Regions from separate parts of the Microaerobacter geothermalis genome, predicted to be linked through region 2. Evidence: riboswitches for the same ligand, from Rfam matches in the RefSeq annotation. Region 2 holds a riboswitch; the other holds the start of a gene.

Region 1 (3,424 bases), on a different contig from region 2:
TTTGACCCCTATTCTGGTTCCGATTGTGCAGGGAATGGGGATTGACCTGGTTCATTTTGGGATTATCATGACCGTTAACCTGGCCATTGGAATGATTACTCCTCCGGTTGGGATCAACCTATTTGTCGGGTCCAATATTGCAGGGATAAAAATGGAACCCTTAGTGCAAGCCATTATCCCTTTTATCCTCATTATGATTGTTGACGTATTAATCATTAGCTTTTTCCCAGGGTTAAGCCTATTTTTGCTGGATTGATCAACGTTCCACAGGTGATGTGAACTGAGGATTGGCACATCGATAAGTTGAAATATCATGGTTTGAAGAGAAATGTTTGGAGGGAACGTGATGGAGCTTGTTACAGAACTGAAGAAACTGATTGATGAAGAAAGGGTTACCCAAAATCCAACCGTATTGGAACAGCATAGTCGGGATGAATCTTACCATACCCCTCATCTTCCTGATGTTGTGGTTTTTCCCAAAAGTACAGAAGAAGTAAGGTTGGTGATGAAATTTGCTTATGAACATGTTATCCCGGTCACTCCCTTTGGATTGGGATCCAGTGTTGAAGGACAGGTTATTCCATATCACGGAGGAATCACATTAGATTTTCAACTGATGAATCAAGTGTTGGAAGTCAGCCCGAAGGATTTTCTTGTCCGTGTTCAACCGGGGGTGACAAGATCCCAGCTGAACAAGGAACTGAAGAAATATGGACTGTTCTTTTCTGTAGATCCAGGGGCAGATGCAACACTCGGGGGAATGGCGGCAACGAATGCAAGTGGAACTACTTCTGTCCGGTATGGGATTATGCGAGATCAGGTCAGGGATTTGGAGGTGGTGTTGGCGGATGGAAGGGTGATACATACCGGAAGTAAGGCTGCCAAGTCTTCATCCGGATACTATACCACCGGATTGTTTGTTGGTTCAGAGGGGACCTTAGGAGTGTTTACGGAATTAACGTTAAGAGTATATGGCATTCCGGAAGTGATTATGGCTGCCAGGGCCGTTTTTCCCAGTATCAAGGATGCTGTGAACACCGTGGTTTCCATTATTTCGGCGGGAATTGCCGTTGCTAGAATTGAATTGGTAGATTCCCGTTCCATTAAACAGGTGAATCTTTATAACCAGACCCAATATCCTGAGAGACCTACACTTTTTATTGAATTTCATGGAAATGAAGCTGGACTCAACCAGGATGTAGAGTTTGCCCAAAATTTAGCCAGTGAAAATCACTGTGTAGAATTTAAATTTGAAACCGATTCAAAGGCTCGGGCGCAATTATGGGATGTTCGCCATAACCTGGCCTATGCCTTTATTCACAAATCTCCGGGTAAAAAGATGATGGTCACAGATGTTTGTGTTCCATTATCCGAGTTAGCTGATTCCATTGAGAATGCTCGATTATCCATTGATCAATCTGGTCTTGATGGGGCCATCCTGGGTCATGTGGGAGATGGAAATTATCATGTGATTTTTATGCTGGACCTGGATAACCCTGATGAAATGGAACGTGCCGAAAGGCTAAATGCCCATCTTGTCCAATATGCATTAAGCAAAGGCGGGACGTGTACCGGCGAGCATGGTGTAGGAATCGGTAAGGCTAAATATCAGGCCATGGAGCATGGTGAAACTCTAAACGTTTTTGCTGCGATAAAAAACGCTCTTGATCCAAAGGGAATATTAAATCCAGGGAAAATTTTTTGAGGATGGAACTTAAGATTTACACATCAGAAAATAAAAAATCCGTAAAAAGGGATTGACATTGTCAGAATTTCTGTTAATATGATCTTAACCTTAATAACTGAATAGAAAGAATTTTCTTATCCAGAGAGGTGGAGGGACTGGCCCCATGAAGCCTCGGCAACCCCGTATTGGAAGGTGCCAATTCCAGCAAAGCGTTGTGCTTTGGGAGATGAGAAAGGGATAATTACATGTTTGTGAAAACCCTCTTCTCACCGAAGGGGGTTTTTTAGTTCATGAGAAAGGGAGAGGATGAAAGATGAGCAACGCAACAGCTCAATTGATCAGAGTCAATGCAAAGGGAGTTTGGAAGGGAGGAGTGCATACTTCTATAAGTGTAAGGGATTTTCCCAGCTTTGACATGGATGAGCCGCCTGAGTTGGGCGGAACTGATTTGGGGCCCAATCCCATGGAATTTGTGGTGGCGGCTTTAAACGGCTGCGTTTCTGTTATGATTGCTTTGATTGCTAAAGAACAGGAATTTACCTATGATGGTGTCGAATTTGAATCTACGGGTATTATTGATCTTCGTGGATTGGCAGGAGTAGAAGGTGTCTCTCCCCACTTTCAAAAAATTAGGTTTGATGTTATTTTTAAAACGGAGGAGAGTGAAGAAAGGATCTCGGCACTAAGGCGGGAAGTTGAGAGGAGATGCCCTGCACTTAATCTTTTGAAGGATGCAGGGGTCGTCCTTGATGCGGAGTGGAAGAAAGGGTAGAAGAAGGAACACAGATTGTTCGCACTCATTTCAGTCAACTAAAGAGTGTAAACCAATGATTCTCATGTTGCTTGACGTGTACTCGAATTCCAGATCGAAATATCCGAGAGGAAGAGATGGAATGGTACCATATTGAAATGAAACATGAACAAAAAGGTCCTCCATTTTTTCCGGGATGAAAAAGGGTATTCCGACGTTGTTCGGGAAGCCCAGGAATTGGTATAGCTTCTGCTAAAGGCGGGAACTCAGTTTCTATGGTGCTGAGGATTTCATTCCTACAGAAGAATATGAGATCATGATGCTGATAAAGCAATACAAAAAGCCGAATTTGTATTCAACACCGTGAAGGAAGCTTTAGAGTAATTGTGTCATTGACAACTTGGTCTATGTTGGATAGGATTAAGTAAACTATGGAGGGCAATGGTATGTGGAGTGAAGTCATCGAGGGAAAGCTGGGGAAAATTGCCGCATTTTTGGCCATGATGGGAGAAGAGGTTGCCCAATCTACTTCTTTTATTAAAGAAATTCGCAAGGATGGGTATCTTTATATCATTGGCCGAGTCGGTTCCATGGAGCCCCAGAAAGTGGTTGCGGCCATTGAAACCGCTGCGAAGAATCAGGGAATCATTGATCATGGGGTATATCGGGAGGCCCATGCCCTCTATCACGCGATCATAGAATCGCTGCATGGAATAGGCAGGGGAGATACTTCATTGGGTTCGATCATGAGAACAGTGGGTTTAACTTTTGCTGTGGTTCGGGGCAAACCCTATCCATCAGAGGAAGAAGGAGAATGGATTGCCGTTGCCTTGTATGGCACCATCGGCGCTCCGATAAAAGGCTCCGAACACGAAGTGTTGGGAATGGGAATCAATCATATCTGAATTTGCGATCTATTAAAAACGCTGATATCGTGGTATAATAATGGCATAATGATTAAAATAATAATCATCATGAACTTGCCG
Region 2 (3,424 bases):
CCTTTGAGTTTCCTTATAAATGCATCGATTGTGCACCACTTCCATACCATGGCTGGCGGCCACTTCCACCGCTTCAGGGCTGATTACTCCTTCTTGTAGCCAGAATACATGGGGGTTAATTTTGGCTGCTTTATGGGCAACTTCCACGGCATATTCAGGAGCCCGGAATACCAGAACCACATCTACCGGTTCAGGTATCGACGCTAGATCAGGATATACCTTTTCACCCAAAATCTCCGTTTCCTTTGGATTTACAGGGATAATTTTATACCCAAGCCGCTGAATTTTTCTTGCAGTTCTATAGCTGGGTCGGGCCGGATTGCCAGATAAGCCGACGATGGCAATGGTCCTGGGGTTCTGACAAACCCATTTAATGATTCCTTCGTCATTGACGATGATTCTTCTTCCATCCGGTCCTTCTCCAGTGGGAGAATAACCTAACCCGTTGGCTTTCCTTAAGGCATTATCCAAATCCGTCATTAAGTCAACAGGGGATTCCAATCCCACAGACAGACGAATCAGATCCTCAGAGACTCCTGCTGCAATTAATTCTTCCTTAGATAATTGCTGGTGAGTGGTACTTGCCGGATGAATCACCAGGGATTTGGCGTCTCCCACATTGGCCAGGTGGGACCAAAGAGAAAGACTGTCGATGAACTTAGCACCAGCTTCCCTTCCCCCTTGAATCCCAAAAATAACCATTCCACCAAAGCCTTTATCCAGATATTTCACGGCTAAATGATGGGTAGGATGATCTTCAAATCCCGGATAAGAGACCCACTCCACGGCTGGATGCTCTTTCAAATAGGAAGCAATCTCCCTTGCATTGTTGGAATGTTCTTTCATTCTCACATGAAGGGTCTCCAGCCCCTGAAGGAGCATAAACGCGTTGAAGGGACTGATACAAGAACCTAGATCACGCAGAAGCTGGACCCTAACCTTCGTAATAAAAGCTAATGAACCAAAATCCTCATGATAGCGAACCCCATGATAACTGGTATCCTCTTGGGTAAAGCGGGGGAATTTCCCGTTATTCCATGGGAAGCGCCCTCCATCCACAATCACTCCACCAATGGAGGTTCCATGGCCTCCAATCCACTTTGTCGCCGAATGAACCACGATATCCGCTCCCCATTCAATGGGTCTGCACAGATAAGGCGTGGCAAAAGTATTGTCGATGATGAGAGGAATTCCTGCATCATGGGCTACCTTGGCTACCGCTTCGATATCTAATACATTTAATCGCGGATTCCCAATAGTCTCACCAAATATGGCTTTTGTTTTTTCCGTAATGGCCTCTTTAAAATTGTCTGGATTGGATGGATCAACGAACTTCACCTTAATTCCATAGCGAGGGAGAGTTGTAGAGAATAAATTGTAGGTTCCCCCATACAAGGTTGTGGCCGCAACAATTTCATCCCCTGCTTCCGCAATATTCATGATAGAAAGGCTGATGGCTGCTTGACCGCTTGAAGTGGCCAATGCCCCAACTCCTCCCTCCAGCAGGGCCACTCTTTTTTCTAACACATCTGATGTGGGATTCCCAATACGTGTGTAAATATTCCCTGCTTCATCCAGAGAAAATAATCTCTGGGCATGTTCTGTGCTTGTGAAGGCATAAGAACTGGTTTGGTAAATGGGGACAGCCCTCGATCCGGTCGTAGGATCAACTGCCTGCCCTCCATGCAGCAATAATGTCTCCAATTGATAAGTTTCCGGTTGTTTACTCATTTATTCCCCTCCTTAAAATAAAAAACCTTCTTCAATAAGAAGAAGGTCCAATGTTCACAATTTTCCTCCTTCCTCTTATCTTTCAGGAAAACATCCTGCAGGAATTGGCACCTGTCTAATTCCACACGGAAATAGCGGTTGCCGGGTTTCATCGGGCCAGTCCCTCCACCTCTCTGGATAAAAGGCGAAACATATATGAAATTTTAAAGGCAATTTCTTAACTTGAAATTTATTGTAATTCAGTTTAAGCCCATCGTCAAGAAAAATTCTTTCTACGGTCTATTCTACGGCCTATCCAGCTTCTCCATATATTCTTAAGATCTGTTCTTCGGTTAATGCATCAGGCTGGCCATCGAAAACGATCCTTCCTTTTGCCAGACCAATGATACGGGTGGCATACCGTCTGGCGATTTCCGTATCATGGAGATTAATAATCATGGTGATGCGGTCCTTCTCATTAATTTCTTTTAATAAATCCATAATGGCCCGGCTGGTGACCGGATCCAAGCTGGCTACCGGCTCATCCCCAAGGATTATAGACGGATACTGCATTAATGTTCTTGCAATTCCCACCCTTTGCCGTTGTCCTCCGCTTAAATCCCTTACCTGTTTCTTGGCAAATGGCGCCATTCCTACCTTGGAGATTAACTCTTCGGCCAGTTTCCACTCTTTCCTCGGTAATCGGTTTAATAAAATTCTCCAAACCGGATATCGACCATAGCTTCCAACCAGAACATTTTGAAGGGTATTAAATCTCGAAATCAGATGAAAATCCTGAAAGATCATGCCCATTTCCCTGCGAATTTCCCTTAGCTGTTTCTTCCTCAGCTGTCCCATATCCATCCCTTTATAAATAATCGAACCTGATGTGGGTTCTAGCAACCGGTTAATACATCGAATAAAAGTGGACTTTCCGGCTCCGCTGGAGCCAAGAATGGCGACAAATTCCCCTTCATTAATTTCCATGGATACACCATCCAGAGCGATTTCTTTATGATAATGTTTTACCAAGTTCTGAACCAGTAGCATTAAATCACCTTCTTCCGAACAAAGGTGCTAAGGTAATCCACCAAAAAAACCAATACCATAAATACAACCACTTCTGCCGTAACGGCTGTATAATTGAAAATTTTGTAATCAATAAACAACATGTTCCCCAATCCACCGCCGCCAATCAAACCTAAAATCAATGAGGTTCTGATCGCTACTTCAAACCTGTAAAAGTAATGGGACAAAATGTTGGGCAAGATTTGCGGCAGGATACCATAGAGAGCAATAATAGTCTTTTTAGCTCCCACTGAGGTGATCGCCTCTACCGGTCCCCTGTCGCTGGATTCCACCAATTCAGAAATAAGTTTTCCCAATACTCCTATATTATGAACCATAATCGCGATGACGGCAGGGAAGGGCCCCAGTCCAAAGGTGGCAATAAATATAAGTCCTAGCACAATTTCCGGAATCGTCCTGATAAAGGTCAGGATGCTTCTGATAAGATGATAAAGCCCCTTAGGACTGGTATTATATGCAGCCAAAAAACTGACAGGTATAGCCGCAATTACCGCCAAAAAAGTTCCTAAAAAAGCAATAGCCAGAGTAATGCCCGTATTCTTAAAAGCAAGGGGCAGAACACTCCAGTCTGGAGGGAACCATTTGGTTTTTAAAAAGTTCCAACTTTTTTCTATATCTAATAAAG

The links. Region 2 has a riboswitch for S-adenosylmethionine ahead of L1765_RS10050 (PLP-dependent aspartate aminotransferase family protein). Riboswitches for the same ligand answer to the same signal wherever they lie in the genome.
Region 1: linked by a shared signal. The riboswitch ahead of L1765_RS12845 (OsmC family protein) and the one ahead of L1765_RS10050 (PLP-dependent aspartate aminotransferase family protein) in region 2 are both predicted to bind S-adenosylmethionine.

The regions. Positions count from the first base shown of each region.
Region 1 covers NZ_JAKIHL010000038.1:6,390-9,813, forward strand. The annotation lists gene L1765_RS12835 (TRAP transporter large permease) at 1-256, shown strand, start outside; gene L1765_RS12840 (FAD-binding oxidoreductase) at 347-1,705, shown strand; SAM riboswitch class I at 1,819-1,920, shown strand; gene L1765_RS12845 (OsmC family protein) at 2,001-2,459, shown strand; gene hutP (hut operon transcriptional regulator HutP) at 2,885-3,343, shown strand.
Region 2 covers NZ_JAKIHL010000024.1:43,567-46,990, forward strand. The annotation lists gene L1765_RS10050 (PLP-dependent aspartate aminotransferase family protein) at 1-1,731, opposite strand, end outside; SAM riboswitch class I at 1,804-1,915, opposite strand; gene phnC (phosphonate ABC transporter ATP-binding protein) at 2,023-2,760, opposite strand; gene phnE (phosphonate ABC transporter, permease protein PhnE) at 2,760-3,424, opposite strand, start outside.